Regions from separate parts of the Rhodoglobus galactosidasius genome, predicted to be linked through region 1. Evidence: riboswitches for the same ligand, from Rfam matches in the RefSeq annotation. Region 1 holds a riboswitch; the other holds the start of a gene.
What was found. Region 1 has a riboswitch for glycine ahead of gcvT (glycine cleavage system aminomethyltransferase GcvT). Riboswitches for the same ligand answer to the same signal wherever they lie in the genome.

Region 1 (11,275 bases):
GCGTCCGGAGGTGTTCGCCCACAATGTGGAGACCGTGCCGCGGATCTTCAAGCGCATCCGTCCAGCCTTTCGCTATGAGCGGTCGCTTGATGTTCTGACCCAGGCGCGCAACGCCGGAATGATCACCAAGTCAAACCTGATTCTGGGCATGGGAGAGGATCGAGCCGAGATCAGTCAGACGCTGCAAGACCTGCATGACGCCGGCACCGACATCATGACCGTCAATCAGTATTTGCGGCCGACTCCCCGCCACCTGCCCGTTGACCGATGGGTGCGCCCTGAAGAGTTCATCGATATCAAAGCGGAGGCGGAGGAGATCGGATTCCTCGGTGTGCTAGCCGGTCCGCTCGTTCGTTCCTCCTACCGCGCAGGGCGACTGTGGGCGCAGTCGATGCAGGCTAAGGGGCGCGACATCCCGGAGCATCTTCGGCCTCTTGCGGATGCAACGCTCGGCTTTACGCAAGCCGTTTCCTGAGGCCCACCGAGCTCAGCAACCCGATGTTCGAGGCGTTGTCACAGCGCTAGGTGCCAGCCGTCGGGGCTGCTTCGGCAGAACCGGCGGCGGGAACGCCGGCAGCAACATCCGCAGCCATACGTGAACGACGATCAAGGTGGATGGCCGCAACCATGCAGCGCACTGATCCGCCAGCCAGTTCGATTGTAGGAATATCCAACGGCACAATCTGGCAGCTTGCCTCCATCACGGAACGCTGAGCGGCCGTAAGACTCTTCAGCGCGCGACTCGACAGGGCCAGCACCCGCCCTTGCGATCCCCGCAGTTCCAAAGCATTGCCTGCAAAGTTGGCGATCTGATCTGCAGTCAGATCGATCAGTGTGCGACCAGGCGCAGTTAGTCGCTCCGCAATTTCCATGCGGCGATCGCCAGACGCAATCAGGTCAAGCCCGATCATCGCAAAATCCGTAGCAATGCACATCATGACGTTGGTGTGATAGATCGGAACACCATGGCTGTCCCGGGCCTCAAACATCATTGGCTCATAGCCAAACGAGGCACAGAATCGTTCCAAGGCAAGCGGGTTCGCCCGATGTGACTCTGCCGCGTACGCGACCCGGTTGGTGTGGTCAATGACCATCGCGCCGGTGCCCTCAAGGTAGATACCGTCGTGCTCAAGCCCCGAATAGTCAACGACGTCTTGCACGCGAAAGTCTTGCTTGAGCATCTCGATCACATCGGTGCGACGCTCACTGCGACGATTCGGTGCGTACATCGGGTACACGGCAACGCGTCCGCCACTGTGAGTCGAGAACCAATTGTTCGGGAACACGCTGTCTGGGCGCGTGCTCTCAGTGTCCTCAAACATGTGGATGTTGACGCCTGCGTCGCGCAACGTTTCGGCCACCTGCGTCGCCTCTGCATACGCAGCGCGAGCAATCTCATCCGGAGTGCGGGTGGGATCGGTCGACTGGAATGCGTTATCGCTGGCGGTCTGACTGTTTGGAGTGAACAGGTGCGGGCGAATGAGTATTGCGGCCGAGGGGGCCTGAACGCTCACTGATGACCTACGCGGTGAGCGCGGGCGCGCGCGAAACGAGCGAGAACAGGTCCTTGGGGTCGGCCGGGCTAGCAATGAGGTCAAGGTCTGTTGTGTAGTCGGTGCCGCGAACCGCATCGAAGACGTAGCGCAGTGCCGAGAAGTCTTCGATCGCGAAACCGACCGAGTCAAACAGCGTCACTTCGGTTTCTGAAGTGCGACCGGCGGCGCGTCCAGCGAGCACTTCCCACAGCTCGGTGATGGGGGAGTCAGCGCCAAGCTGCTGAATCTCACCCTCGATGCGAGTCTGCTCGGGGAACTCAACAAACACTGTCGCGTCGCGCACGATGTCGGCGGCGAGCTCGGTCTTGCCTGGGCAGTCGCCACCGATCGCGTTGAGGTGCATACCGGGCTCGATCATGTCGGCGGTGAGGATTGTTGCGTTCGCCTTGTCTGCGGTGCAGGTAGTCACGATATCGGCGCCGGCAGCAGCTTCCGCAGCTGAGCTAGCGCGAACGACCTCGAAGCCGAGCGGTTCGACGTTGCGGATGAACTTGTCGAGCGCTGCAGGGTCGGTGTCCCATACGCGCAGCTGAGTGATGCCAAAGGCTGCACGGAATCCGAGAGCTTGGAACTCTGACTGGGTACCGGTGCCGATCAAGGCGAGCACCTGTGAATCGGGGCGGGCGAGAGCGCGAGCAGCGAGCACCGATGTTGCAGCGGTGCGCAGCGCGGTGAGCAGCGTCATCTCAGAGAAGAAGGTGGGGTAGCCGTTATCGACGCGCGCGAGCATGCCGAGAGCGGTGACCGTCTGAAAGCCGTTGGCGGGGTTCGAGGGGTGGCCGTTCACGTACTTAAAGGCATACGTTTCGCCATCGCTCGTCGGCATGAGCTCGATAACGCCCTCGGCGGAATGTGCCGCAACGCGAGCGGACTTGTCGAACTGTGGCCACTTGGCGTAATCCTGCTCAAGGTAGCTCACGATGCCCATGATGATGGGCTCGATTCCGGTGTCGGCGATCCAGCGCCCCATGTTGTTGACGTCTACGTAGTTGACCACGGTCACTCCCTTCGTTGCAGTATGGATAGTCCCCACGTTACGAATGTGCACTATGCATCCACAACACCCATTAGACGCGATTATGTGCCAGTGAATAAGCATAATCGAGAGCGTGGCTATACACTTTGTGCATGCCTCAACTGGATGATCTCGACCGCCGCCTCCTCGCAGCCCTCCGGGCCGACGGGCGCGAGTCAATCGCGAGTCTCGCCCGCAGACTCGACGTCACACGCGCGACCGTAAACAGCCGCATCGACCGGCTTGTCAGCGACGGAACCGTGCTCGGTTTCTCAGTGCGTATTCGCGAAGATCGCGACCCATCCTTCATTCGGGCGATCTCTTTCATCGAGGTAGAAGGGCGGTCAACGGATGCTGTCATCGCCAAGTTGCGCGGACTGCCCGAGATCCACGAACTCCACACCACCAACGGTGCGTGGGATCTCGTGGCCGACATCCGCACCGACAGTCTCAGTAACTTTGACCGAGTGCTGGCCCGCATGCGCAATGTCGAGGGCGTTGTTAACAGTGAGACGAGTCTGCTGCTCAGTTCGGCGCTGCTCTAAGCCTTTCTGCGCTGGCACAGGGCCTTTTCTGCGTTGGCACAGGCACGAGCATCCGCCCAGCATTGCTATGCTGAGCTAACAACTGAACATCGGGCCGCAACACGATGCGGGAGAGCCGGGCATACGGCGTTTATCAACACTCGTTGACCAAACGTCCGCACGGCACCGAAGGAGCAAGCCTCCCCGCCAATCTCTCAGGTTCATGTACCGCATCGCACTGGCCACTCTGGAAAGAGAACCTCGCATAACCAAGAGGTTCCGCCGACGGTGAAAGCGCACTAGCTTGAAGGTGCGTGAAGCTCTCAGGCTCATCACAGAGGGGGAGTTCTATCCACTAGCCACGCGCCAGGAGAACTCCGTGACCGATGAATCTTCGTCTGCAGCTTCACCCGCTGAATCGTCACCTGCTGCGGTGAGGTATTCACCGCTGCACAGCATCCACGAACAGCTGGGCGCTGCGTTCACTGACTTCGCTGGCTGGATGATGCCGGTGCGGTATAGCTCTGACCTCGCCGAGCACCATGCTGTGCGCACTGCTGCTGGTATTTTCGACATCTCGCACATGGCTGAGATTCACGTGCGGGGAACCGATGCTGGCGCCTTCCTCGACTACGCGCTCGTGGGCAAGCTTTCGGGCATTGCACTCGCGCAGGCCAAGTACAGCCTGCTGCTCAACGATGCCGGCGGAATCATTGACGACCTCGTCACCTATCGCCTGGCCGATGAGCACTTCTTGGTGGTGGCGAACGCGGGCAACCGTTTCGCTGCAGCAACGGCGCTCGCCGAACGCGCTGCAGGGTTCGATGTCGCTGTCACCGACGAGAGCGATGACTATGCACTGATCGCCGTGCAGGGGCCGGTATCGCGGGCCATCCTCGAAGCAACCGCAGGCCTCACCGACTTTGCCACCCCGCTCGATGAGCTCAAGTACTACCGTGAAACCGCCGCCATTTTTAACGGTCACGACCTCATCATCGGCCGCACCGGCTACACCGGTGAAGACGGTTTCGAACTGTACATTCACGTGGATGCCGCGGCTGACCTGTGGGCAGCACTCACGGTTGCCGGCGAACCACTCGGTCTCGTACCCGCCGGTCTCGCCTGCCGCGACACCTTGCGCCTTGAAGCAGGAATGCCGCTCTACGGTCACGAACTGAACCTCAACACTTTCCCCGTGCAGGCCGGTCTCGGTCGAGTGGTTGCCCTCAGCAAGGAAGGCGACTTCGTGGGTCGTTCCGCGATCGAAGCCGGACCGGATGCCGGTGCCCGAGTTCTCGTGGGTCTCGCCGCTGAGGGTCGTCGTGCCGGTCGCGCCGACTACGCGCTCTACAGCGGCGACACCGAGGTAGGAGTCATCACCTCGGGCGCACTGTCGCCAACCCTGGGGCACCCCATCGCCATGGCATACGTCGACCCCGACGTGAGCGAAGTTGGCACCGAGCTTCACATTGATGTGCGGGGCAGTCGCATCGCTGCATCCGTTGTTTCCCTACCTTTTTACAAAAGAGAGGCCTGATCATGGCTGAGAAGAGCGAATTGCAGTACACCGCCGAGCACGAGTGGGTGCTTGTTGACGGAAACGTCGCGACTGTCGGCATTACCGACTACGCGGCAGACAAGCTGGGCGACATCGTGTTCGTCGAACTGCCCAAGGTGGGCGACACCGTCGCTCTCGGCAAGATCGTCGGAGAGATTGAGTCGACCAAGTCTGTCGGCGAAATCTTTGCACCCGTCGCAGGCACCGTCGTTGAAGCCAACGATGCAGTCTCGGGCAGCCCCGAACTCGTCAACAGCGACCCCTTTGGCGAGGGCTGGCTTGTGAGGATCGAATTTTCCGAACTCCCGTCGATGCTCAGCCTTGACGAATACACCGCACTGACAGGCGAGTAATGTCCAACCCCATCATCATCAGCAAGTTCGCCGACCGCCACATCGGCACGGATGCTGCAGCACAGGCGAGCATGCTTGCCGCCGTCGGCTACGACAGCCTCGAAGCGCTCGTGGATGCCGCGGTCCCGCCCGCAATTCACCAGACACCCGTCGTGAACTCCACGATCCCGGCTCCCGCCTCGGAGCGGGAGGCGCTCGCCGAACTGCGTGCCCTCGCCGGCGCGAACAAGGTTCGCCGCAGCATGATCGGTCTCGGCTACTACGACACCATCACGCCTGCTGTTATCAAGCGCAACGTGTTTGAGAACCCGAGCTGGTACACGGCATACACGCCATACCAGCCCGAAATTTCGCAGGGCCGCCTTGAGGCGCTCATCAACTTCCAGACGATGGTTGCTGACCTCGCCGGAATGACCACCACAAACGCATCGATGCTCGACGAGGGCACCTCTGCCGTTGAGGGCATGCTGTTGGCTCGTCGCGCAGCCCGCGTGGAGTCACACGTGTTCATCGTCGACGCGGACACCCTTCCCCAAACCAAGGCTCTGCTTGCGAACCGCGCGGAGGCTGTCGGGATTGAGCTTGTTGAACTGGACCTCGCAACGCTGGGTGCGAACCCCGAGCTGCCCGCGTGCTTCGGTGCGCTCATCCAGTACCCCGGTGCCACGGGTCGCGTCTGGGATTCCAGCGAAGTCATCGCCGCGGTCAAGGCTCACGGTGGGCTTGCGGTTGTCGCGGCCGACCTGCTCGCTCTCACGATCCTTAAGTCACCGGGTGAACTCGGCGCAGACGTTGCGGTCGGAACCACGCAGCGCTTCGGTGTTCCGATGGGCTTCGGTGGACCGCACGCCGGCTACATGTCAGTGCGCAAGGGTCTCGAACGCCAGCTGCCTGGACGTCTCGTCGGTGTGTCTCAGGATGCCGCTGGCGACCCCGCCTACCGTCTCTCCTTGCAAGCTCGCGAACAGCACATTCGCCGCGAGAAAGCGACCTCCAACATCTGTACCGCACAGGTGCTGCTGGCGGTTATGGCATCCATGTATGCCGTCTATCACGGACCCCAGGGTCTCAAGCGGATCGCTCAGCGCATCCACCACGACACCGCCGAGTTCGCGGCCCGCTTGCGCGCCGCTGGCTACACGATCGAAAACGACACCTTCTTCGACACCCTGTCGGTGACGAAGCCTGGCCAGGCTCACGCGATCGCTGCCAAGGCGCTCGAGAGCGACATCCTGCTCTATGTGGTGGATGCCGACACCGTGCGTTTGAGCTTCGACGAAGTGTCGACCCAGCCCTACGAAGGTATCTTCGCGTCGCAGAAGAACGACCTCGCGAAGGCCTTCGGGCTGGATGCCGGCTTCGCTCATACCCCGGAAGATGCCAGCATTCCCGAGGTTCTCAACCGCACGAGCGAGTACCTCGCGCACCCGGTGTTCAACACGCACCGCTCGGAAACGAGCATGATGCGGTACCTCAAGTACCTCGCCGACAAGGATTACGCGCTCGACCGCGGCATGATCCCGCTGGGTTCGTGCACGATGAAGTTGAATGCTGCGACCGAGATGGAAGCGGTGAGCTGGCCGGAGTTTGCGGGCATCCACCCGTTCGCTCCGGCAGAGGACGTTTCTGGCTACCTGGTCATGATTTCGCACCTTGAGTCATGGCTGTCAGAAGTCACCGGTTACGACACAGCGTCGCTGCAACCGAATGCCGGCAGCCAGGGTGAACTTGCGGGTCTGCTGGCCATTCGCGGTTACCACCGCGCGAACGGCGACAAGGAGCGCACGATCTGCCTCATCCCGTCGAGCGCACACGGCACGAACGCCGCCAGTGCAGTGCTCGCCGGCATGCGCGTCGTCGTCGTCGCCTGTGATGACCTCGGCAATGTGGATCTCGGTGACTTGCGCGCAAAGATCGCCGAGCACGCGAGTGAAATCGCGGCCCTCATGATCACCTACCCCTCTACCCACGGTGTGTACGAGCACGAAGTGCGTGAAATCACGCAGGCGGTGCACGATGCTGGCGGACAGGTTTACGTTGACGGCGCCAACCTCAACGCCCTGCTCGGCTACGCGCGCTTTGGTGACTTCGGCGGCGACGTTAGCCACCTCAACCTGCACAAGACCTTCTGCATCCCTCACGGTGGTGGCGGGCCCGGAGTCGGGCCAGTCGTTGCGAAAGCACACCTGGCAGAGTTCTTGCCCGGTCACCCGATGGCGCAGAGCACGCAGCATCCGGCATTCGACATGCAGACCGGTGAGGCCGGACCGTATGTTCACGCCGGGGGAGCGATCAGTGCCGCGCCGTATGGCAGCCCCAGCATTCTGCCGATCACGTGGGCGTATGTGCGCATGATGGGATCGGTCGGCCTCAAGGTTGCAACCGGCGCCGCTGTGCTCTCTGCAAATTACATTGCAGTACGTCTACGCGAGCACTTCCCGGTGCTCTACGCGGGAGACAACGGACTGGTCGCGCACGAATGCATTCTCGACCTGCGTCCGCTCAAGGAGGCGACCGGCATCGACAACAACGATGTCGCCAAGCGCCTCATCGACTACGGCTTCCACGCACCAACGATGTCATTCCCGGTATCGGGCACGCTCATGGTGGAGCCCACTGAGAGCGAAGACCTCGCTGAACTGGATCGCTTCATCGACGCGATGATAGCTATCAAGGATGAAGCGGATGCCGTAGCAGCCGGAACGTGGCCTGCCGACGACAACCCACTCATCAATGCCCCGCACACGGCGCATTCGGTGATCTCGGGTGACTGGCAGCACTCCTACTCGCGTGAGCAGGCCGTGTACCCGTTGCGTTCGCTCGTCTCGGGCAAGTATTGGCCGCCGGTTCGCCGCGTCGACAACGCATTCGGCGACCGCAATCTGGTGTGCTCATGTCCTCCCATTGAGGCATTCGCCGACTAAGTCTGTCTGGCGCGCACTGGTACTCGGGGAATAATCCCGGGTGCCAGTGGGCGCGCGCCTCAGGCTATTCGTCACTAGTCGTTGGCGGTTGGGTCGCGGATGGGGCCGAAGAGATCGGGGAATGCTCCTGCCGCCCATCCGTACCCTACAAAGACTGTCGCGTTGATCAGCGTGTGCGCAATTACGAGGGGGAGTACGCGGCGATAGCGCGTGTATAACCAACCAAAGAGCAGGCCCATTGCGACGTTGCCGACGAACGCTCCGATCCCTTGATAGAGGTGGTATGTGCCCCGCAGCAGGGCCGTGGAGATGATGATCTGCCACCGTCCCCATCCCAGATCGCCGAGTCGCGCATAGAGGTAGCCGATCACGATCACTTCTTCGGTGATGCCGGCCCGAAGCGCGGAGAGCAGCAGCACAGGAGCTGTCCACCAGTATTGGTCGAGCGCGGCGGGCACCACGTTCACGGTGACACCCAGACTGCGCCCGACAAGGTACACCGCGATGCCGGGGATGCCGATCGCTAGGGTCAGCGCGACACCGCTCAGGCTGTCGCGGACAGGGCGCGTGAAATCGACGCCTAGGCGAGCGAGCCGGGGCGTCGTTGTACTCCACAGCAGAAACGCTACAAGCGCCACAGGCGCAAGGTCGAAAGTTATCCCCAGCAGTTGGTAGATCAGATCGAAGGTGGGCCGGGAGCTCAACGAGGAGTTGAGCGTCGCGGTCTGCTGAGACAGCGGTTCAACGCGGGTCAGCCGATTCGTGATCGATACCACTGAATAAATTGCGGATGCCCCCAGCGACAACGCAAGAACAATCGAGATCTCTGCCCACAGTCTGCCCCGCGACTGCGCCAGAGGGGGTGACGCGGTCACTCGGGGCCGCGCACTGCACAGGCGGGAGTTCCACCCGGGAGGCGGTGGCGGTAGCGCGCAATAACCCGATAGGCGAGCGCGCTGATGGAACTGAATGGCTCGGTTGCGATGAGGTGCCCCAGGAAGCGCCATCCGATGGTTGGTTGGCTTCGCAGGATTGCGGAAAGTGCACGGTGACCGGCAAATTGTCGAGTAGAAGTCAGGAACCAGGCTGCTTTTTCGACATCGTCGCGAGTGAGTGCGTAGTCGTCGAGATTGATCCATTGCCACGGTGTGCTGGCCGGGAACTCGGGGAGCATGGTGCGAAGCCGCTCTACCCAGAGGCTACAGAATGCGCAGTCACCATCGAAAATAAGCACCCTAGTTGCTGGGTCACGTGTAGAGCCTGTGGCTGACATGGATCGATGTTAACTCACGATGCTGTGCGCTTGTTGCAGTGAGATTGTGCAGTATTTCTGTGAAAGTCGTGCTTTCTGCGCGATAAAGCTGCAACCTCCGCACATAATCTTCACGAGCGTTACTGGTGTGTAACGTTTGGCTCTACAGTTTTGAAAGGGGCATCCCCCCGTTTAGGGTGTGAACTATCAAGCGCGGTGCGGCGTCAAAAATTCTGTACCGTTTGCAAAATTCTGCACAGGAGGAAACATTGAAAAGGTCACGCATAGGCTTCAGCGCGGTCGCGCTGCTGTCAGCCTCAGCACTCGTTCTTGCGGGCTGCTCGACAGGCGATAAGCCTGCCGAAGGCGATACCGCAGCGATCATCACCACCAACGGTAGTGAGCCACAGCAGTCGCTCATTCCGACCAACACCACCGAAACCGGTGGCGGCAAGGTCATCACTTCGATCTTTGCTGGCCTCGTTTCATACACCGCTGACGGCGATGTAGTCAACGAAGTTGCCAAGTCGATCGAGTCCGAAGATGCACAAAAGTGGACGGTAACGCTCAACGATGGTTGGACATTCACCAACGACGAGCCCGTCACCTCTGATTCCTTCATCAAGGCGTGGCAGTACGGCGCCCTGCTCAGCAACGCGCAGAGCTCTTCATACTTCTTCGACAACATCGAGGGCTTCAGCTACGACGAAGACTCCGAACTGACCGGACTTGAGGTCGTTAGCGACACCGAGTTCACTGTCAACCTGATTAACCCTGAGGCTGACTTCCCGCTGCGTCTCGGCTACTCGGCATTCATGCCGTTGCCAGAGTCCGCATGGGACGACCTTGACGCTTTCGGTGAGAACCCGGTCGGCAACGGTCCGTACATGCTCGATGGTGAAGGCGCCTGGCAGCACGACGTTCAGATCGACCTCGTGACGAACCCTGACTACGACGGTGTTCGTAAGCCCGTAAACGGTGGCATCTCGCTCATCTTCTACACGAGCCAGGACGCTGCTTATGCTGACGCTCTCGGTGGCAACCTTGACATCCTCGATGCTGTCCCAGACTCCGCATTCGCCACCTACGAGTCAGACTTCCCTGGTCGTTCGGTCAACCAGCCTGCTGCGATCTTCCAGGCGTTCAACATGCCGTACTACCTCGAGCACTGGTCGGGCGACGAGGGCAAGTTGCGTCGTGCAGCTATCTCGATGTCGATCGACCGTCAGGAAATCACGGATGTCATCTTCCAAGGCACCCGCACTCCTGCGACCGACTTCACCTCGCCAGTAATCGCTGGTCACTCTGACAACCTTGCTGGTGCTGAAGTTCTTGACTTCAACCCGGATGAGGCCAAGAAGCTGTGGGCCGAAGCTGACGCTATCGCTCCCTACGGAGACACCGTCTTTGACCTCGCGTACAACGCCGATGGTGGACACCAGGCATGGGTTGACGCTGTTGCAAACAGCATCAGCAATACGCTCGGTATCGAGGCTGTTGGTAAGGCATACCCCACCTTCAAGGACGCGCTGAACGACCGTGACGCTAATAAGCTCACCGGTGCAACGCGTGCTGGATGGCAGGCTGACTACCCATCGCTGTACAACTTCCTCGGCCCGCTCTACGTTGATGGCGCTGGCTCGAACAAGGAAGGCTACTCGAGCCCCGAGTTTGAGAAGGTCCTCGCAGAGGGCGCAAGCGCATCGTCGGTAGAGGAAGCAACGGCGAAGTACCAGGAAGCTCAGGAAATCCTCCTGGTCGACCTGCCTTCGATCCCGCTGTGGTACTCGAACGTCACCGGTGTCTACTCAGACAGCGTTGACAATGTTGTATTCGGTTGGGATTCTGTCCCGCTGTACGACGAGGTAACCAAGGGCTAATGCGCTCTTAGCGTTACCCAGTTTCCACTCTCAAGGTGTAATGCCCGGGGCTGATCAAGCCCCGGGCATTACACTGAGTACCGTCATTCAGCGATTGTGATTCCTATGCTTATTCGTTCCAACGAGGGAACTATCTGATGCTGTGGTACGCAGGCAAGCGTTTCCTCCAGATGATCCCGGTGTTTTTCGGCGCGACCTTCTTGATTTACTTCA
Region 2 (11,275 bases), on a different contig from region 1:
GAAGGTCAAGGCCCCGATCACTCGTCGGCGCGCATCGAGCGCTACCTGCAGATGTGTGCCGAAAACAACATGATCGTTGCTCGGCCGTCGACTCCTGCCTCGTACTTCCACTTGTTGCGTCGTCAGGCATACTCGCGTCCGCGTCGACCACTCATCGTGTTCACGCCTAAGGCGATGCTTCGCTTGCGTGGCGCAACGAGTGATGTTGCCGACTTCACGAGTGGTCGTTTCGAGCCAGTGCTCGATGACGTTCGCCTCGAAGACAAGTCTGGCGTCACTCGCGTGATTGTCACGTCGGGCAAGACGTACTACGACATCGTTGCCGAGCTCGACAAGCGCGAGATCACTCACATCGCGGTAGTACGCATGGAGCAGTTCTACCCGCTGCCCGTCACTGACATGAACGAGATACTCGCGAAGTACCCGAATGCCGACATCGTGTGGACTCAAGACGAGCCCGAGAACCAGGGTGCGTGGCCGTTCATCAGTCTGGAACTGCAACGCCACATGGATGCGCGTGAGATCAAACTCGCATCGCGTCCGCCATCCGCATCGCCTGCGACCGGTTCGTCGAAGCGCAGCGCGCTTGAGCAGGCAGAACTGATCGACCACGCGATTACGCAGCCCTAGGCTCGTGCAACCGCGTTAACGACGAAAGCGGGCATCCTCTTCGGAGGATGCCCGCTTTCGCGTTGGCGCTCTGCGTCACACTTTTATCGGCGCCCTGCGTCACAAGGTTGTTGGCGCTCTGCGCAACAAGTCTTTAGGCGTCTGCCAGCTTCGACAGGATCGCGTTGCGCAGTTCGTCTGGTGCTGTCTCGCAACAGGCCTGCTTGACCTTGAGCTTGAGCGCGAGCGCAACGAGGTGTTCACTCGTGCATGACTCGCAGTTGTCGAGGTGATCGGAAACATCCTTAAAGTCTGCTTCGTTGAGTTCGCGGTCGAGGTACTCCTCGAGTTCGGCTTTTGCTTTTTCGCAACCGCAGTCGGTCATTTCTTGCTCCTTGATGATGCGGACGTGCCAGGGGTGCGGTCACGCGCATAGTCGGCCAGTAGTTCACGTAGCATGCGACGGCCACGGTGCAGTCGACTCATTACGGTTCCTACAGGGGTCTTCATGATGTCGGCGATCTCTTGATACGAGAAGCCCTCGACGTCGGCGAAATACACTGCGAGCCGAAAATCTTCGGGGATCGACTGAAGTGCGTCTTTCACTGCGCTGTCGGGCAGGTGATCGATTGCTTCAGCTTCGGCCGAACGCGTCGAGACTGACTGGGTTATCGACTCTGCGCCGCCCAGCTGCCAATCTTCGAGTTCGTCGATTGTTCCTTGATACGGACTGCGCTGGTTCTTGCGGTAGATGTTAATGAACGTGTTCGTCTGGATGCGGTACAACCAGGCCTTCAGGTTCGTGCCCTGCTGAAACTGTCCGAATGCCTGAAACGCTTTGACAAACGTTTCTTGCACGAGGTCGGCAGCATCGCTGGGGTTGCGGGTCATGCGCATGGCGGCACCAAAAAGTTGGTCCATGTACGGCAGCGCTTGCTCTTCAAACTGCCGTCGTTTGTCCGCGGCGGCGGTGTCGGTGGCGCTGTGCTCAACTTTGTCGGTAGTCATCAGCGACAATTCTAGTTCGCTAATCACGGCATCCGGCTGAGTGCTCAGTAATGCAGTCATGCTGGCGCCTCCTCCGTGGTGTGTAAAACGTCGATACTCTTAGTAACTAATGTTCGTATCCAAGTATTCCAACCCAGAGTTCAGCCCCTACGACGACGACTCGGTGCCAGAGACTACGGTGCCCGGCAATTGGCCCGCACCGACGGTCACTCACGCCCTGTCCGCATCGCTGAGCCTTCCCGGCAGCAAGAGCCTCACTAACCGTGAGTTGGTATTGGCTGCTCTGGCGGATGGCCCTTCCGTTCTGCATTCGCCGCTGCACTCACGCGACAGCGCGCTCATGATTGAAGCGTTACGCGCTCTCGGCGTGGGAATCGCAGAAGTCGCGACCGGTAACGTCTTTGGTCCTGACCTTGCCATCACTCCGGGTGAGCTTGAGGGCGGAAGCTCGATCGATTGTGGCCTCGCCGGAACTGTTATGCGTTTCTTGCCTCCGGTTGCTGCTCTTGCGCTTGGCCCAGTCGCCTTCGATGGAGATGAGGCGGCTCGCCGTCGCCCGATGCGCACCACTATTGATTCGCTACGTGCACTTGGTGTGGATGTTTCCGCCGATGGTCGGGGAACACTCCCCTTCAGCCTCTATGGCATGGGTTCGGTGGCTGGTGGAGAGATCAGCATCGATGCGTCAGCGTCAAGTCAGTTTGTTTCTGGGCTGCTGTTGACTGCCGCCCGCTTCGATAACGGCCTCACGTTGCGTCACACCGGTGAGAAGCTGCCGAGCATGCCCCACATCGAGATGACGATTGCGTGCTTGGCTGCGCGTGGAGTCATCGTCGAAAGCCCTGAGCCTGGCGTGTGGGTCGTGCCTGCTGGTCCGATTCGCGCAATCGATGTCGAACTTGAACCCGACCTCTCGAACGCTGCTCCGTTCCTCGCTGCGGCCGTTGTCGCTGGTGGAACGGTCACGATTGAGGGCTGGCCAGCATCCACGACTCAGGTGGGCGCAGACCTCGAACAACTTCTGCCCCTGTTCGGCGCAACGAGTACACGTGCCGACGGTGCACTCACCATCGACGGCGGCGCAGGTGTCATCGGCGGCGACAGCTACCCCGGAGTCGAAATCGACCTGAGCACGGGCGGCGAACTCGCACCGGCAATCGTTGCGTTGGCCGCGCTGGCCTCATCGCCCAGCACCATCACCGGAATTGGGCACTTGCGCGGACACGAAACTGATCGCCTCGCCGCGCTCAGCGCCGAAATCAATGCACTCGGTGGAGCGATAACCGAGCTCGACGACGGCTTACACATTGAACCGCGTACACTCCACGGCGGCGTGTGGCACAGCTACGAAGACCACCGCATGTCGACCGCCGGCGCAATCATTGGCCTCGCCGTTGAGGGTGTGGAGATCGAAGGCATCGACGCGACAGCCAAGACGCTGCCCCAGTTTCCCGCACTCTGGGCGACGCTTGTGGGCGACGCCCCACTCACCACCGACACTCTCGGGTTGCTGTAACTATGAGTTGGCTCACCGGCGACGACGATGACGACGACCGCAAATACAGCGAATACGACGAGAGTTCGGTGCGCATGCGCCCAAACCCCAAAGCCAACAAGCCACGAAGCAAGATTCGCCCCGAGCATGCAGATGCCATCGAAGGGCGCGTGTTCAGCGTCGACCGCGGGCGATACGGAATTTGGGTCGATGAGGGAACCGCTGACGAACGCCAGATCATCGCCGCGCGTGCCCGCGAACTCGGGCGCAACCAGCAGGGCAAAGTATCGGTCGTTACCGGCGACTGGGTTGACCTCGTTGGTGACACAAGCGGAACAGAGGGAACCCTCGCGCGCATCGTTCGCATCCGCGAGCGCATGACCCTTCTCCGGCGCAGCGCAGATGACACGGATGCCGTAGAACGCATCATTGTGGCCAACGCAGACCAGATGCTCATTGTCGTTGCCGCCGCCGATCCGGAGCCGCGACCGCGACTTGTCGACCGCTATTTGGTAGCCGCATACGATGCCGGAATTACTCCCATCCTGTGCATCACTAAAACTGATCTGCAAGATCCGGCTGAGTTCTTGGAAAATTTCGCTGGACTCGAGTTTCGGGTGATCGCCAGCCGGTCAGATGAGGTTCCACTCGACGAGCTTCGCGAGCTCTTGAAGGGTCACACCACCGTGGCGGTAGGACACTCGGGCGTCGGAAAGTCGACACTGGTGAATGCGTTGGTTCCGGATGCGAATCGCGCGGTTGGCCACGTCAATGCTGTGACCGGTCGAGGCAGACACACGTCGTCGTCAACGATCTCGTACCGCGTTGGTTCTGGCTGGGTTGTCGATACGCCCGGAGTTCGGTCGTTCGGTTTGGGCCACATCGATCCGAGCAAGATCTTGTCCTCGTTTACTGACTTGGCGGTGCTCGCTGAGGAATGTCCGCGCGGCTGCACGCACCTTCCGGATGCTCCGGACTGCGCAATCTCCGAAGCGGTCGCGGCTGGGGCACTCGGTGATGTTGGTCGGCTGCGATTGGATTCGTTCCAGCGACTCATCACGACACTGGGTTCCACTAGCGTGTAGGTGTGACTGAATATACTCTCGCTGACGATCTTTCTCTTGCTCTCGCGCTTGCTGGCGATGCTGACCTCATCTCGCTTGATCGCTTCACGGCGCTCGATCTTGAGGTCACCACTAAGCCCGACCGCACGCCGGTAACCGATGCAGACAAGGCTGTCGAGCGCGGCATCCGTGCCGGTATTGCTGCTGCGCGCCCGGGAGATTCGATTCTGGGTGAAGAGTATGGCGAGGCTGGCGACTCGAACCGCCAGTGGATCATCGACCCCATCGACGGCACTTCCAACTTTTTGCGCGGTGTGCCAATCTGGGGCACCCTAATCTCGCTCGTCATTGACGGAGTCCCGCAGGTTGGCGTGGTCAGTTCGCCGGCGCTCGGCAAGCGCTGGTGGGCGGCGATCGGTCATGGCGCGTTCGCTCAGGCACACGGCGGCGAACCCGAACAGCTTTCCGTTAGCAAGGTTGCTTCGCTAGAGGCGGCATCCATCAGTTACAACAGTTTGACCGGGTGGGATGACGCCGGTCGCCTCGATGCGGTGGTCGCGCTCACCCGCGCAACGTGGCGTTCGCGTGCGATCGGTGACATGTGGGCCTACATGTTGCTTGCCGAAGGCGCTTTAGATGTGGTCGGAGAGTTCGACCTGAAACCCTATGACATGGCTGCGCTGATCCCGATTGTGCTCGAAGCTGGTGGGCAGTTCACGTCAATGACTGGTGAGCTAGGGCCGTGGCACGGCAACGCGCTGGCGACCAACGGAATAATTCATGATGAAGTGCTCAATTTTTTGCGCTCTCACTAAGGAGACTCCCCTTCCATGACGACGGAAAAGATCTGGCGCCGGGCGCTTGCGATCGCAACGGTGGCAACCGCAACGGTAGCCCTCAGCGGTTGCGGCATCCTCAATCAAGTGACCAACGAAATTTCGGATACCGTAGACCCGGGCCCCGGCACCACTCAAGACGTCTTCAGCCTTAAGATTGGTGATTGTGAAGCTGGAAACCCGGCCGAGGGCGAGGTCTCCGAGACCAAGGTAATCGACTGCGCCGAGCCTCACGGAAGCGAAATCTACGCCGCGTCGTACCTTCCGGATGGTGACTTTCCCAGTGATGAGGCGATCACCACCCAGGCCAACACCGATTGCAAAGCCGAATTTGAGTCGTTCATTGGCGCCGATTTGGGCGATTCAATGTACAACTACTCCTGGTACTACCCCACTGAGACAAGTTGGGCCGACGGCGATCGCGAAATTCTGTGCATTGCGTATCACGATGGCGGAGAGCAGACCACTGGTTCACTCGCAGGGGTAGCCAAGTAGAGATTTTTCGCTAAACGGCTGCCGAAGATTTAGGTGTGCGACAGCCGCTCAGCTCGTTAGAGGGAACAATCTGTACCGGCAAATGTGTTGCATCCATTATCCGGATGAGAAACGCTGGACGTGCTTCGAATACAAGGTGGTATCGACAATGAAGATCGAATTTCCTGGATCAGACAACAACATGTTGGCGGCACGACTAGAACTGCCAGAGGGCACGCCCGCTGCTTTCGCGCTATTCGCCCATTGCTTCACGTGCTCGAAGGACTCGTTCGCCGCATCCCGCATCTCCAAAGCACTAGTCGATTATGGAATCGCCGTGCTTCGTTTTGACTTCACCGGGCTCGGTGGATCGGATGGCGACTTCGCGAACACAAATTTCACGTCGAACATCGAAGACGTCGTCGCTGCGACAGAGTACTTGCGCGACAACTACCGCGCACCCTCACTGCTCATCGGACATTCCCTTGGCGGTGCTGCCATTCTTGCTGCGGCCCACCAGGTTCCTTCTGCGCGAGCACTCGTGACCATCGGCAGCCCGAGCGACCCCTCCCACATCACGAACCTGTTTGCCGATGCCAGTGCTGAGATCGAGAGCGCGGGCGAAGCGAACGTACAGCTCGGCGGGCGCGAGTTCCGGATTCGCAAACAACTGCTCGACGATATTGCCGCCCAACCGCAGTCCGCTCGACTGCGCGATCTGGATGCCGCACTTCTCGTCGTTCATTCCCCTGTCGATCAGACGGTCGGCATCGACAATGCGCGTGAGCTTTTCGAAGCTGCCAGACATCCCAAATCATTTATTGCGCTCGACGGAGCGGATCACCTGCTCAGCAATCGCGACGACGCTGCGTTTGCGGCAAGCATTATTGGGGCGTGGGCTGCGCGCTACGCCTTTGGCAGCACAGCGTCACTGTCCGCGACCACCGCGGCCTCCGGTAGCACCACGGCCGCTACTGCGCCAGCCAGCGCAGCGATTGCCGCTGCCGCACCTGCCACCGCTGCCGCTGCCACCACCACTGCGCCTGCCGCAGCGAGCCCAGTACCGGCCGTGAGCCCGAATGCCACCGTCACTCAAGACGGAAGCTCGGTGATTGTTAGCGAGAGCGGTCCTGCGCGTTACGAGCAGCGAGTATTCGCGTCTGGGCATGAATTCATCTCTGACGAGCCTGCCCCGTTCAGTGAAAACCATGGGCCCGGCCCGTATGATTTCATTCTCGCTGGGCTCGGCAGCTGCACCTCGATCACCATGCGGATGTACGCCGACCGCAAGAAGATGCCATTGACTGGGGTGAGCGTGCGGTTGACCCGCGAGCGCATCGCGGCCGCGGAGTGCGACCACTGCACCTCAACCGAGGGCATGGTTGAGCACATTACCCGTGAGCTTACCTTCGATGGAGAGCTCAGTCAGGAACAACGTGACGCGCTCCTCGTGATCGCAGACAAGTGCCCTGTGCATCGCACATTGGAGGGCGAGATTTCGATCTCTACAAGCGTCACGGCCGTCGACGTGTAGCCGTAGCGACATCCGCACGTTAGAGTTATTAGGCAACCCTAACTTCTCGAGTGAAATGAGCCGGCGCCATCGCCAACCGTCTATGACCATTGAACGCGACACCGTCAAACACCCCCTCGTCGTCCGACACGTCACCGTCAGCGCGGTGAGTCACCCCACGCCGAACATCGCTCGAATCACTCTGAGCGGTGACGAGCTTGAGGGGTTTGTCAGCAGCGGACCCACCGACCACGTCAAGGCGTTCTTTCCGGATCCTGTTACTGGCAAACTCGCTGCTCCCATCATGACCGAGTCCGGCATCAGCAAGCCCAAGGGCGGCGGCGTGATTTCTCGTGACTACACTCCCCTCGGTTTCCGGAGCACCGACGGCCAGCACGAGCTCGACATTGATTTCGTTGTTCACGGTGATGAGGGTCCCGCCTCTGCTTGGGCTGCCCACGCAACCGTGGGCGATTCTCTCGTGATCGCTGGCCCCCGGGGATCGAAGTTGCTTCCCCGTGGAGCCACCCGCGTGATTCTGGTCGCCGACGAAACCGCACTTCCCGCCAGCTCACGGTGGATCGATATGCTTCCAACGTCAGTGCACATCACCGCACTGTTCGATGTGTCTGACGGGAGCGTGGAAAGCTACTTCACCGACGAGCAGAAGGCACGAATGTCGGCCGAATGGTTCTACCGCCGCGACGGACTCGGTCAACTGGATGCTGCACTGCGTGCGCTCGGTGAGATCGGGGAATCGACCTTTATCTTCCTTGCTGGCGAGGCGACAACGTTGGTGCCCCTGCGTCGCTACCTGCGCCGCGAGTTGGGCCTGCCCAAACAACAAGTGGCGGCCGATGGGTACTGGCGTCGTGGCGTCACGAATGCCGACCACCACGAGCCGATTGATCCCACCGATCCCGAGGACTAGAGACTGAAACGGTCATGCCATGCAGCCTGACCGAACACCCAATTAGCCCTCAGCATCCGCTCAATAATTCGGTGTCGTTCGCGGCCGAAAGTGTATGCTGAGGGCACAAGTGAACAGCCGTCATACCGCTGCGGGAGAGCCCTTCCGATCGTTGGTTGGCGCCGTAGGAGCAAACCCTCTCCGGGAATCTCTCAGGCACCAGTACCGCAGTGGCTAGGCAACTCTGAAAAGTAGTCGGCCCTGCCCGACTCGCCGACGGGGCAACGCGACGCCACAAGCGTGCGGAAACTCTCAGGCCCGATACAGAGCGGAGAGGACTCAACGACGCCCGCACGAAGATGTGTGGTGAAGAAATGGAGTCACCGTGCCAATTCGCAACCTGACGCCCCGAACTGAAGTACCCACACCCTCTCTCGAAGAGGTTCCGCTCAGCAGCTTTGACCTGTTCACGGTCGGTATTGGCCCATCGAGTTCGCACACGGTCGGCCCTATGCGCGCCGCCGCATCATTCGCTGCAGACCTTGCCGAACATCGGATGCTCGACTCTGTCGCCTCGCTCAGCGTGCGACTCTATGGCTCCCTCGCCGCTACGGGTGCAGGTCACGGCACTATGAGCGCCGTGCTTATTGGGTTGGAGGGCAAACTCCCCGACCAAGTTCTGCCTGCGGAGATGGAGACGATTCTCGAGCGGATCGAAAGTTCCGGGATATTGCAGCTTGCAGGCAGCCGCGAAACCCCGTTCACTGAGGGCGCGATTGCGCTGCATCCGCTCACCGTTCTCGACGGGCATCCGAATGGCATGCGGTTCGCGGCATACGATGCGGATGACAACGCTGTGCTCGAGGCAACCTACTTCTCGATCGGGGGCGGATTCATCTACCGAGAGGGCGACAACCGTGACGGCAGCTCGTCCACCGGCCCGGCAGCAGTCGCGGATCCCTTGCCGTTCCGCACCGCCGCACAGCTCTTAGCCCACTGTCGCTCAGAGGGTCTCAGTTTCAGCGGCGTGATGCTCAAAAACGAACTCGCTCGTCGCACTCAGGCCGAAATCACCGCTGGACTCCTGCATATTCGCGACGTTATGGACGAGTGCAAGAACAACAGTCTCGAGCGCACCGGCAACCTTCCCGGCAATCTGAAGGTGCGTCGACGCGCACCAGACTGGCATGCACGTCTGCGCAAAGAAGACCCCGACCGGGATCCCGCATTCTGGCAGGAGTGGGTAAACCTTGTTGCTCTGGCCGTGAATGAAGAGAATGCTTCTGGAGGGCGAGTCGTAACCGCGCCCACCAATGGCGCCGCGGGCATCATCCCTGCGGTGCTCTTCTACGCGACGCACTATGCGCCGGGGATGAGGGATGCGGACCAAGCGACGAAGGATGACGCGACAGAGCGTTTCTTGCTTGCCAGCGCCGCCGTCGGCGTGCTCTACAAGCGCATGGCATCGATCTCGGGTGCTGAGGTCGGATGCCAGGGCGAAGTCGGTTCAGCGTCGTCAATGGCCGCTGCTGGTCTGGCCGAGATCCTCGGCGGAACTCCGGAACAGGTCGAAAACGCTGCCGAAATCGCAATGGAACACAACCTCGGACTCACGTGCGATCCCATCGGCGGCCTCGTGCAGATCCCGTGCATTGAGCGAAACGCGATCGCCGCCGCCAAAGCGATCAACGCCGCGAAAATGGCGTTGTGGGGCGACGGTGAGCACCGCGTCTCGCTCGATGAGGTCATTATCACGATGGCCGAGACCGGCAAAGACATGAGCTCGCGCTACAAAGAAACCTCGATGGGCGGGCTCGCGGTCAATGTTGTCGAGTGCTAGAGCTCGCAGGCCATTCGCTATTCCCGTAGCCGCCCAGGCGCAGACTGGCAGGTCTGCCGACAAATTACTAGCGAGCCGTCCGCACGTAACGCAGTAGGAGCGTGCCGTCATCGCCGCCAAGCGCATGCGCCAGTGCCATGTCCTGCGGGGTTGCCTCGGCAGCATCCACAATTCGGCGAGCTGAGCCACCTTCCAAGCGGGGGCTGACGGTCAGACAGAGTTCGTCGACCACTCCTTGAGCGATCATCGTGGCAAATAGTGTCGGCCCGCCCTCGCTGTGCAGTTGCGGATAGCCGCGCTCGGCAAGAACATGTTTCAGTTCGACGGTATCTACCTCCGTATCGCCAGCGACAATCACCTCCGCCACCTCCGACACCTGGGCGCGCGCCCTTGCCGGAGCACTTTCTGTTGTGATCACGAACGGTCGCGCAGCATAGCCAGCGAGGTCGCTCGGTTCGAGACGCAGCGACGCACTCACCACCGCAAACCGCGGTTGTGCAGCGAGGCCATTGGCTTTCCGCCATTCCACAGCATCCTCATCGAGCGCCAGATTTCGGTAGCCCTCTTGGCGCACTGTTCCCGCACCGACCACAATCACATCCGCTAGTCGCCGCAGCAGCGCGAAGACTCGACCGTCGGTAGCAGTGCCGAGCGGGCCCGAAGTGCCCTCGTGGGTTGCCGCACCATCAATGCTCGAGACAAAGTTGGCACGCAACCAGGGCACGGAACGATCTGCGATCGCATAGCTGGCCAGCAATTGTTCGTCGCCAACTTCAGCGCCGGCAGTGAGTGTTCGGATCTCGGATGAGGTTGCCATCAGAATCTACCTTTCGTTTGCGTCTGACATGTTGTGCTTCAGCAGCGCGGGCTCACGCAGCCCCAAGATGGCCTCGGCCATGCGCACCGCCGCGACAGTTTCGGAGACTTCATGCACTCGAACCACCCGCGCACCGTTCAGCACACACGCCACGGCTGCGGCGAGCGAACCCTCGAGGCGCTGCGACTTGGGCATGCCGAGTACTTCGCCAATGAAATCCTTATTGGAAAGTGCGACCAATGTCGGTATTCCAAGTGCGGTGATCACGTCGAGCCGCCGCGTGAGTTCGAGGCTGTGCAGAGTGTTCTTGTTGAGGTCGTGCCCGGGGTCGACAAAAAGCCGCTCTTCAGGCACCCCTGCAGCCCGCGCAATCTCAACCCGTGCCGCCAAAAAGTCACAGACTTCTGCGGCGACATCATCGTACTGTGGTCGCGCAAACTGTGTGCGTGGGCTTGCCCGCGAGTGCACTAGAACGAGGGAGGCTTCGCTTTCGGCAACCACCGCTGCGAGGTCGGGATCACTAAGACCAGTCGTATCGTTGATCACGTTAGCGCCAGCCTCGATGCTGCGCCGTGCAACCTCTGCGTGGAAGGTGTCGACTGAAATCACCACATCAGACTCCTCACGCAGGGCTTGCACGACGGGAACGACGCGCGCTGCTTCTTGCTCGATGCTCACAGCATCCCCTGGCGCAAACGGGACTCCGCCG

Region 2: it holds a riboswitch for glycine, as region 1 does, so the genes downstream of both, ACTJJW_RS11680 (L-serine ammonia-lyase) here and gcvT (glycine cleavage system aminomethyltransferase GcvT) in region 1, are expected to answer to the same signal.

The regions. Positions count from the first base shown of each region.
Region 1 is NZ_JBQIAV010000007.1:135,418-146,692, forward strand. It holds gene lipA (lipoyl synthase) at 1-475, shown strand, start outside; gene ctlX (citrulline utilization hydrolase CtlX) at 522-1,514, opposite strand; gene ACTJJW_RS10720 (ornithine cyclodeaminase) at 1,522-2,553, opposite strand; gene ACTJJW_RS10725 (Lrp/AsnC family transcriptional regulator) at 2,685-3,116, shown strand; glycine riboswitch at 3,214-3,336, shown strand; glycine riboswitch at 3,338-3,440, shown strand; gene gcvT (glycine cleavage system aminomethyltransferase GcvT) at 3,475-4,632, shown strand; gene gcvH (glycine cleavage system protein GcvH) at 4,635-5,006, shown strand; gene gcvP (aminomethyl-transferring glycine dehydrogenase) at 5,006-7,930, shown strand; gene ACTJJW_RS10745 (CPBP family intramembrane glutamic endopeptidase) at 8,005-8,805, opposite strand; gene ACTJJW_RS10750 (thiol-disulfide oxidoreductase DCC family protein) at 8,802-9,203, opposite strand; gene ACTJJW_RS10755 (peptide ABC transporter substrate-binding protein) at 9,452-11,062, shown strand; gene ACTJJW_RS10760 (ABC transporter permease) at 11,200-11,275, shown strand, end outside.
Region 2 is NZ_JBQIAV010000008.1:139,637-150,911, forward strand. It holds gene ACTJJW_RS11635 (multifunctional oxoglutarate decarboxylase/oxoglutarate dehydrogenase thiamine pyrophosphate-binding subunit/dihydrolipoyllysine-residue succinyltransferase subunit) at 1-630, shown strand, start outside; gene ACTJJW_RS11640 (zf-HC2 domain-containing protein) at 764-994, opposite strand; gene ACTJJW_RS11645 (sigma-70 family RNA polymerase sigma factor) at 991-1,677, opposite strand; gene aroA (3-phosphoshikimate 1-carboxyvinyltransferase) at 1,727-3,133, shown strand; gene rsgA (ribosome small subunit-dependent GTPase A) at 3,136-4,197, shown strand; gene ACTJJW_RS11660 (inositol monophosphatase family protein) at 4,200-4,991, shown strand; gene ACTJJW_RS11665 (septum formation family protein) at 5,007-5,507, shown strand; gene ACTJJW_RS11670 (bifunctional alpha/beta hydrolase/OsmC family protein) at 5,656-7,020, shown strand; gene ACTJJW_RS11675 (siderophore-interacting protein) at 7,103-7,930, shown strand; glycine riboswitch at 8,052-8,147, shown strand; gene ACTJJW_RS11680 (L-serine ammonia-lyase) at 8,295-9,749, shown strand; gene ACTJJW_RS11685 (pyrimidine reductase family protein) at 9,817-10,566, opposite strand; gene folP (dihydropteroate synthase) at 10,573-11,275, opposite strand, start outside.